DNA from 3 places in the Paenibacillus sp. FSL M7-0896 genome. Region 2 is predicted to be linked to each of the others. Evidence: riboswitches for the same ligand, from Rfam matches in the RefSeq annotation. Region 2 holds a riboswitch; each other region holds the start of a gene.

Evidence for each region. Region 2 has a riboswitch for cyclic di-GMP ahead of MKY12_RS01670 (transglutaminase-like domain-containing protein). Riboswitches for the same ligand answer to the same signal wherever they lie in the genome.
Region 1: it holds a riboswitch for cyclic di-GMP, as region 2 does, so the genes downstream of both, MKY12_RS03400 (PA14 domain-containing protein) here and MKY12_RS01670 (transglutaminase-like domain-containing protein) in region 2, are expected to answer to the same signal.
Region 3: it holds a riboswitch for cyclic di-GMP, as region 2 does, so the genes downstream of both, MKY12_RS00385 (anti-repressor SinI family protein) here and MKY12_RS01670 (transglutaminase-like domain-containing protein) in region 2, are expected to answer to the same signal.

The regions. Positions count from the first base shown of each region.
Region 1 is NZ_CP150250.1:814,571-817,844, reverse strand. It holds gene MKY12_RS03400 (PA14 domain-containing protein) at 1-1,428, opposite strand, end outside; cyclic di-GMP riboswitch class I at 1,443-1,523, opposite strand; gene MKY12_RS03395 (sugar phosphate nucleotidyltransferase) at 1,661-3,034, opposite strand.
Region 2 is NZ_CP150250.1:390,628-393,901, forward strand. It holds gene MKY12_RS01655 (glycosyltransferase family 2 protein) at 1-190, shown strand, start outside; gene MKY12_RS01660 (GtrA family protein) at 180-584, shown strand; gene MKY12_RS01665 (class D sortase) at 652-1,305, shown strand; cyclic di-GMP riboswitch class I at 1,431-1,512, shown strand; cyclic di-GMP riboswitch class I at 1,586-1,666, shown strand; gene MKY12_RS01670 (transglutaminase-like domain-containing protein) at 1,680-2,489, shown strand; rRNA gene MKY12_RS01675 (16S ribosomal RNA) at 2,856-3,274, shown strand, end outside.
Region 3 is NZ_CP150250.1:92,457-95,730, forward strand. It holds gene MKY12_RS00380 (2-oxoglutarate dehydrogenase E1 component) at 1-524, opposite strand, end outside; cyclic di-GMP riboswitch class I at 1,020-1,123, shown strand; gene MKY12_RS00385 (anti-repressor SinI family protein) at 1,158-1,301, shown strand; gene MKY12_RS00390 (helix-turn-helix domain-containing protein) at 1,447-1,779, opposite strand; gene MKY12_RS00395 (TasA family protein) at 2,101-2,691, opposite strand; gene MKY12_RS00400 (TasA family protein) at 2,729-3,274, opposite strand, start outside.

The DNA of each region.
Region 1 (3,274 bases), 420 kb from region 2:
ATAGGTCTCACTGTAAGCCGGCTTAATCTGGCCGGTCCAGCGAATCGAGAAGTAGTCTACACCGAGTGCAGCATTAGGAGTACCCTGGCGCCAATTGAAGCTGATGACATCATCGTTACGCACCATAACCGGTGTCCCCGAGAGCGTCATGTTCTTGAAGTATTCTCCAAGCAAGCCATTCTGGGCAGGCTTACTGTCCGTATCACCGGAGGTTGGGACCGGCTTCGGAATCGGCGCAACGGTTGGTGTTGCAGTCGGCGTTGGTGTTACAGTCGGCGTTGGTGTTGCAGTCGGCGTTGGTGTTGGTGTTGCAGTCGGCGTTGGTGTTGGTGTTGGTGTTGCAGTCGGCGTTGCCGTTGGCTTAGGAGCCGCCGCCGGAGCAGACCAGGCCTTATATTGGTCACGGGTCAGTGTGTAGCTGTCATTCATGAAATTCTTGATTGTCGCCGTGCTGTTATTCTCATAGAGCATCTTGCCCCAGTTCATCATGAACACGTAATTCTGCTGAGTTAGCTTCAGCTTCGAGATGTTCGGCATTTCGCCGTTCTCGCCGATGCCGATCGGTTTGCCGCCAGCCAGGCTGGTCAGATCATCATGATATTTATTCGAGTAGTCGTTATTATATATATCTGCTGCCAGCACATCCACTCTGTCCGCGCCCGGATAGGTCCGTGCATAGGGATCAGAGTTGGCATTCGGCGCATTCGGGTTCCATACCCAAATCAGATTATTTAACTGATGAACATTCACGAACCGGTCATACATAATATTCCATAGTGCAGTGAAGTTGTCTTTCTTGCCCCACCAGAACCAGCCGCCGTTCATTTCATGGTACGGTCTCCAGAGGATCGGAACCTTAGCATCCCGCAGACTTTTCAGAGAGACAGCTACTTTATCCAGATCAGTGATCAGCGCATTATACTCTGGTGTCCCTGGAGTTACGTATTTGTTGAATTGTGCCTGAGTGATTGGCTTCTGCACATTGGACCATTCGTACTTGGTGCCCGGCAGATTCTGGTGGAAGGTCATGGCGACAATGCCGCCCGCTCTGGACCAGTTCGTTGCACTCCAGACGATATTTTTGCGTTGTGCTGCTACTCCGCTCTCGCTCTGTCCACCGATTGCTCCAAGCTCATAACCATGCAGTGCGGCGTATTGTCCGCTTGTTCCCTTCAGCTTGTTGCTCAGCTCATCCGGACTTTCGAAATAGTCATGCTGCCCTGTAATGATTCCGTTCCCGGAGATCTCATAGAGACTGTTCAGCAGCTTGACCGCCTCGGCTGAAGCATTAGGATTCACTGGTGCTCCTGTAGAGGAAGCAGCCTTGACAGTGGACGGGGCGATTCCCAGTCCCACGGGTACAGCAGACAATACCACGGCCAGCGACAGCACAGCGCAGAGCAAACGAGACTTACGGTAAGTTTTCACAATATTCTCTTCCTTTCGGTAGCCAGGCTGCCACTCTTGCGAAGGCCCTATAGCTTTGCGTCCCTATCTTTCGATTAGGTTTGCCATTGTCGTTTTGGAAGGATCAATCCCTCTTACCGTAAGTATCGTCGATATGCAAATTTAATGTAGAGTAAAAACAAATTTTGTCTAAAAAATAGTTCTAAATGCCTGATTTAAAATTGTAACAATTGGTTAAATAGATAAGTTAGACCTACGAAATGAACTGATGTAGAGCGATATCCTCCCAGTCCAGAGTAATACGGATATTGTCCTCCTCTACCAGCTCAGACCCTGTCTGCACCTCAATGAATTCCACATCGGTAAGAGCAAGAATGGCATGCTTGGTCCCTTCCGGTATCCGCACCACATCTCCCGCCTTCACCTTATGCATCTTCTCATTGATGACAATGCTGGCTTCCCCGCTGACGAAGGTCCAGATTTCACTGCGTTTGTGATGCAGCTGGTAGCTGATATTTTTGCCCTCATTGATGAAAATCCGCTTGGTCAGCACCTCGTTGCCCTCATCATATTTCACATAATCGATCACCTTGTAGTGGCCCCAGCGGCGCTCTTCGTACATCGGTCTTTGTTCAAAAGTCTTCAGCACTTCCTTGATCCGCGGACTCTCGGCCTTGTGCGTCACCAGAATGCCGTCCGGGCTGGCGGCGATAATCAGATCCTTCGCCCCGATTACCGTGATTGGAATATCCAGCTCGTTAATGAGGCAGGTGCCTTCGGAGTCAGCGGTGATGAAGCCTTTGCCGACATGGTTACTGGTCATTTCCTCGGTCAGCGTATTCCAGGTGCCCAGGTCTTTCCAGAATCCGGCGTAAGGCTGCACGACGATGTTCTCTTCTTTCTCCACCACTTCGTAATCGAAGCTAATCGAGGACAGCAGCTTATACTGCTTCTGCAGCTCCTCGTAATTGAGCGGCAGCCCTTTGCGCTGCAGGATATCCAGCAGGTAACCCAGACGGAAGGCGAACACTCCGCAGTTCCAGAGCGCTCCCCGCCTGATTAGCTCCTCAGCTTGGATGCGGTCCGGCTTCTCCTGGAAGTGGCTCACTTGCAGGTAACCATTCGCTCCCGCATCTGCGCCCGTTGGAATAATGTAGCCGTATTTCTCCGAAGCATGCTCGGGAACTACGCCCATCAGCGCCAGGTTCGCCCCGCTCACCAGCATGGTGTTCTCCAGCTGCAGCACCGTTTCGAAAAAGGAGGATTCCACGTATGGGTCCACCGGCAGAATCGCCACGGTCTCGCTTGGGGACACCCCCGCGATGGAATACAGGTAGGCCGCCGTCAGCGCAATAGCCGGGAAGGTATCCCGCCGCTCCGGCTCTACAATGATCGGCACCTCGCTGCCGAGCTGGCTCTGGATCATCTCCACCTGGCTGCGCCCGGTCGCCAGATACGAGGACCCGGCCATGCCGTTCTCCTCCAGCTGTCTCCATACCCGTTGTACCATTGATTCCGGTTCACCTGCCGGGCTTGCCAGTACCTTCAGAAATTGCTTGGAGCGTGAATCATTGGACAACGGCCAGAGCCGCTTGCCGGAGCCGCCTGATAGAAGTACTAGTTTCATAGTGAACCCTCCATATCGTATTGTTATTGGGTATTCTTATTGCGGGGAACTCTGAGTTAAAATCCCGCCTGTTATGAGGGTCGCTGCAAGGAATTTTGGGCTTACGGCCGCTGTTGTCTCCAGATGTTGTTGATTATATTGCTTGCAGCAGATAACATCCGGAGACAAAGGCGGACGCTAACGCTCCTACAGCTCCAAAATTCCTCTCCGCTCCATTTCATAACAGGCTTGTGATTTTAT
Region 2 (3,274 bases):
GGCATCCATTGTCGGGGTGAACCTGCTGTTTAACGGCATTGTGCTGATGCTGTTGGGCGTGATCGGGGAATACATCGGACGGATCTATGACGAATCGAAGGACAGACCGCTCTATATCGTACGCGAGACCCGAGGCTACCCGGAGGCAGAGGCCGAAGACACGCGGAAGGCAAGCGATTATGCAAGATAAGGCTTGGCGCGCAGGCATGATCCAGTTTCTGAAATTCAATGCGGTGGGCCTGCTTAACACGTTCATAGATTTTGCGGTATTTACCCTGCTTCATTCCCTGGGCATGCTTAACACCCCTGCACAGATTATTTCCTACAGTGCCGGGACGGCCAACAGCTTTTTCTGGAATAAGAAGGTGACCTTCAAGGGCGGGAACAGAGGCGGGAATAGCGGCTTTGACCGGATGCAGCTGGTGAGATTTATTGTCCTGAATCTGATGGTGCTGGGCATTTCGGTGCTGCTGATTCATCTGCTGACTGACCGGCTGGGCGTCCAGGTGCTGATGGCCAAGGTACTGGTTACCTTTGTTACAGTAATCATTAATTTCTTTGGAAGCCGGAAGTGGGTATTCTAGAGGTACAGTATGTCTTCCCCGTCCCCTGCGGGGGCAGCACTTATTCTATATTGCGGAGGCGATTGTCATGCGGAAGTTATCCTATTTGATTATACTTGCCGGGGTCCTGATTATGCTCTACCCCAAAGGAAGCGAATGGTACGAGGACCGTCAGCAGCAGAAGCTGCTGGAAGAGGCTGAACAGGCCTATAGTGAAATCGTTCCTTCGGCTACGGCTCCTGCCAGCCAGGATCTGAGCAAGCCTTATGCGGAAGTCACCCAGCTGCTGGCGGAAGAGTCTGGTGCGGAAGAGCCGGTGCCCACTACAGCGCCCGAGATTGAAGTGGGAGGCAAGATCACCGCTATTATTGAAATCGATAAAATCGATCTGAAGCTGCCTGTACTGGAGGGCGCCACCAAGACCAATATGAAGCATGCAGCGGCGCATATGAAGGAGACAGCTCCGATTGGCGCGGTAGGCAATGCAGCGATTGCGGCACATCGGTCAAGAACGGCAGGGCGGCTGTTCAACAGACTGGATGAGGTCGGTAAAGGGGACGCCATTACTGTTATTACAAGCGGACAGGAATACAAATATGTTGTATATGATGTATCTATTGTAGAGCCTACCGATATTTCAGTACTGAAGGGTAAGGATGATGATAAAATTCTGACCCTCATTACCTGTGATCCGCTTGTCAACCCGACCCACAGACTCATCATTCATGCAAAGTTGACCTGATTGTCATAGGACAATGCTGAGAAAGGTCAAAAAACATAAAATTTTAGTCTATTTTTGCGGGAATCTAGTGATTTGGGTCTTGCTAATAGATTGAGATATGGTAAGCTATAACTATGAAAGCTAATACACGATAACGGCAAACCTATCGAAAGGTAGGGACGCAAAGCTACAGGGCCTTCCCGTCATGGATGGCAGCCAGTTACCGAATGAAGAGGCTTTTTTTGTTTGTTTTCATTCTGAATCTGTCATTATGTGGCAGTAGATTGGACAGATAAAGCTTATACGATAACGGCAAACCTATCGAAAGGTAGGGACGCAAAGCTAAAGGGCCTTCCCGTAAGAATGGCAGCCAGCTACCGAAAGGGGTTTTATCCATGAAGAAGTTTTATTTAATGCTGATTACACTTTTTGTGATCGTCACTTCCGTGCAGACAGGCACTGCTCAAGCAGCAAATGCAGATTCAAGCTGGTTAAATGTTGGACAACTTGATCAAGGGGTTATCGGGGTATCGTACGATGTTCCTAAAGACAAGAAGATGAAGCTCATGATTACCAAGGACAATAACAGCTATACTTACAACTTATACACTTCCAAACCGACCGAGACGTTCCCGCTGCAACAAGGTAATGGCTCTTACAAGGTCTCCGTTCTTGAGAATACTACCGGCAACAAATACAAAGTACTATCTTCCGAGACTGTATCTCTTTCAATGAGCAATGTGAATGCCGTATATTTGAGCTCTGTACAGAATGTAAAGTGGAGTTCTTCCGATAAATCCGTTCAAAAGGCAGCCCAGCTTACAAAGGGTCTGACCACAGATGCAGACAAAGTTAAGGCTATCTACAATTACATCGTAGCTAACGTGAAATATGACTACTCTCTGGCCAACAGCGTAAGCACAGATTATATTCCGAACAACGACAACACACTGGCTACCAACAAAGGTATCTGCTACGATTACGCTTCCTTGTTCGCTACTATGCTCCGCAGTGAAGGGATTCCAACCAAGTTGGTTATGGGGAATACAAGCTATGTAACTTCATACCATGCCTGGAACGAAGTGTTCCTGAACGGCAAATGGGTGACGATTGATACTACAGTGGATGCAGGTCTGGGTAAGAAAACAGCATCAACTGAACTGATCAAATCAGCAAGCAAATATACTGCAGCGAAATTCTACTAAGAATAGCTGTAACTATAGCATTATCTGAGAATAACCCGCTTAGTCATTAAGCGGGTTATTTTTATTTATATAAAGGTTGCTTTTTAATAGAAGGATAGGTTATTATAAATAAGCGTTGTTGGAGCGGCAAAGGAAATGAGAGATTACTTAAATAAGTGATTTCAAAAATAAAGCTTGCATTGCTCAGATGAACGTGATATATTATAAGAGTTGCTGGTGACGACAACATTGACACTAACAACGAGCTTGATCTTTGAAAACTGAACAACGAGTGAGTATCTGGAGATCACTTCGGTGAGATCCAAAAATGAGAATGTAAATTCTCGTCAGATGTTTCAAAATGAGCAATCGCTCTTTCTAAATACCAATTTGGAGAGTTTGATCCTGGCTCAGGACGAACGCTGGCGGCATGCCTAATACATGCAAGTCGAGCGGAGTTTGAGAGGAAGCTTGCTTCCTTTCAGACTTAGCGGCGGACGGGTGAGTAACACGTAGGCAACCTGCCCTCAAGCCTGGGATAACTACCGGAAACGGTAGCTAATACCGGATAATTTCTTTTTTCTCCTGAGAGAAGAATGAAAGGCGGAGCAATCTGCTGCTTGGGGATGGGCCTGCGGCGCATTAGCTAGTTGGTGGGGTAACGGCCCACCAAGGCGACGATGCGTAGCCGACCTGAGAGGGTGAACGGCCACACTGGGACTGAGACACGGCCCAGACTCCTACGGGAGGCAGCAGTAGGGAATCTTCCGCAATGGGCGCAAGCCTGACGGAGCAATGCCGCGTGA
Region 3 (3,274 bases), 300 kb from region 2:
GCCTGGCTGTTGAGCCAACGCAGCTCGCGTTCATCATGCACATGCCCGAATTCATAAGCAATGGTCTGTGTATAGGCCTGGCGCATTCTGTGGACGGCATCCATCGCGGTATGCACATCCGCAGGGGCATTATCCCAGATCAGCGAAGCGGGCAGGGCATTAAGATCCTCACGGGTAAGCTCGTAGGTCTCCAGCTCCAGCCATTTGGCCATCGGGTTCGTGCTGCGCTCCAGCGGGTCAATGTCTGCGGCCATATGGCCATATATTCGAATATTGGCGATCAGCTTCGAGGCCTTGACAGCCTTCTTGAGCCACTCGGCATCTGCTGATACGGCAGGCCTTGGAGCCCTCTCGGCATCGGGTGCCAGTGGAGGGGGGCCGGATACGGTGAAGAGATCGCGGTAATGCTGTTCAACAGAAGAGGGGTCCTTGACAAATTGCTCATATCTTTCTTGGATGTAGCCCAGGTTGGGGCCGTAGTATTTGCTCCATACTGTGTCGTTATAGGGCTCTTTGACTGCCATGAATAGGTCCTCCTAACGGATAAACTCCACGCGAGGCATCCAGTGTGCCACTTGGCGGAGCTGCAAATGTTTGCGGTTTCATTCTCATCCTATTGTGCTACTTTCCGGCGGGGTAATCAATTCATACTTTCGGTCAATCCGTTCGCAATTTGGCATGATTCATTACAGTATTCATACGGAACTATCATAAATAGAAAAAACTCATATAACAGCCCGTTATACATACAAATGGGTAATTGTCTCTATACGATGTTGCGTGCAGCGGCAAGTCGGGGCGGATGGGGTTCCCTTTAGTATAATTAAACTATTAGCTAGTGTTTGAACTTGGAACTGGAAATATTTATACAAGCCGCTGGCAATTTCAGCTAAGTTTCCTCACATTTTTTCATAAAAAAATTCCAGAAAACGACACACTAATTGCGTATGATCTTGTATAATGTTATTGCGGAGAACGGTTTCATCGATTCTTGCCAGATCCTTTCATGATGGAAAGGGTCCAGTAAAAGGTAAACCTGCCGAAAGACAGGGGCACAAAGTCTCGGATCTAAAGTAGAAATACTACAAAGTAGCAATACTACTATGATGGCCGGACTGCCTGGGGACGCGAAAATTCTAGGAGGAGATTTCTTGGATATGTCCAACCAGGGGAATGACGAGCTGCAGGCAGTAGATCTGGATTTAGAATGGGTGCACTTGCTGATGTCTGCCAAGCAGGCGGGGATCGCGGCGGAGGATATCCGCCGGTTTCTAAGTGAGAAGGCGCTCCAGGCGATGTAAGGGCGGTCATCATTGCTGCGATACATACAGAAAAGGCACAGCGTCCGGTACGCTGTGCCTTTTCTGTATGCCGCTTGAAAGGCTGCCTTCGCCGAAGGCGGCCTCCCTGCCGTGCGGAGTCTTCCCTGTGGCATATAATGCCCGTCTAGTTGTCCTTTTGTTCCATGCGCCATTTCTGGTAATCGAGGAATTCCTTGAATTCGCGTTTGCTTATACCGGAGGCCATGGCCTCCTGAACAAGCCGGAACCATTCCCCGTCCAGAGCCTGTTCTTCCGTCTCTGCCAGTCCGCCATACAACAGTGCATGAATGGATACCTGAAGCGCGTCAGCGATTTTTTCGATGAATTGAATGGAGGGGTTGGATTGAATGTTCCGTTCCACATTACTGAGGTATGATTTCGCCACATCAGCCTTATCGGCAAGCTCGGATAACGAATAGCCCTTCTCCAGCCGGAGTTTGTGGATGCGGCTTCCCATAGTATCTGACACGATTACAACGCCCTCCGTACTTTTTTTGGTGAAAAATAAGAAGTGATATGCTTCGCGCTATACATTCTCCTTATCTTTCTCGTTGAAACGGTACCGCCCGTTCGAAGGCCGGCAAAGCCGTTTTCTCTTGTCAGTATAACAAAAATCCGCAAAACGGACAAAAATCCTTGAACCCGGCAGCGGGAAAAAAGAAACGGCATACCCGGCCCGGATGAGGGAGGATATGCCGTCTTGATGGATTGCTGAAACGCTGCCTTCCTAATAAAAGGACGGCAAAGCCATTTTCACTTGTATAGGCTGGCCCCTGATCTACTTGGCTTCTCCCACTCCTTGAAGAGCATCGAAGGTCCAGTTCAGAGCTAAGCCGTCACCCTGGAAAATGTTCTGATCGAGCGTGTTGTCTACGAATTCGAAGGCGATCTTGAAGGTCTTGGACCCGGCGGCGGCAATCCCTCCTGGCAGTACACCTGCTGCTACGAGATCGTAGCTGGGGGTATTTTTCAGATCCTTCAGGGAGATCTCGGACAGCACATGACCGCTTAATGATCCGCCGGTGTACGTATTATCGAGGAGCTTGACCTTGAAGTGGTCTCCGAGATCCTGGCCCGCGTTATCGCCCTTGGCATCGGTCACGGTGTAAGTGGTGGCAAGCTTGAGGAATTTGATATCCAGTGTGCCGTCATTGGACAAGGTGAAGGTGCGGACGGTGTAGTCTCCCGGCTTCAGATTCGTCAGCGCTACCGGAGTATTGAAGGAAGAGCCGAGCTTCAGCGTACCCGCTGCGAAGGTTGCCGTGCTGGTAGCTGTGGAGCTGAAGTAAGCGAAGGTGCCCCCGCCGATTAAAGACAAGCCCAGTGCTGCCGATGCTACGCCAAGACCCAATGTTTTTTTGATACCCATTATTTATTTCCTCCTCGAATGGTTTGTTTTTGTGGAATTATTTGAGCGTGCCTTTTTCCTGGTTGGCTTCGAAATTCAGAGTCAGTGCAAGCGTGTCGCCCTGATAATAGTTCTGCGGCTGGAGGGTCTCCTTGAAGGCGAACTGGATGGTCAGGTTATCCGAGGTGCCGGCTTTGATGCCGGACTTCTCTCCGCCTAAGATCGCTCCGAGAATTCCCCGGGCCACCAGATCGGGACTCTCCTGCTCCAGATCGGCCAGCGAGATGACCAGGAGCGGCGATTCCTTCTTATCCTTGTTCACGAGGAAGGTCACAATAATATCATCCTTGAAATTATGGGAGCCGTTGTCTCCCTGGGCGTCTGTAATGGCCGATGAGGTGCGCAGTACCACTTTGGGAATATTGAGCGTCCCGTCATTTTTAAGTTTGAAGTCCCGTAAGACCGTATCACCCGGCTTGAGATTGCTGAGATTAACAATGACGGAGGGGTCAGATTGCAGTGATAGGGTTCCGTTGTTAAAAGAAGCTGAGGAAGTAGAAGTGCTGCTGAAGTAAGCGAAGGTGCCTCCGCCGACCAGGGTTAA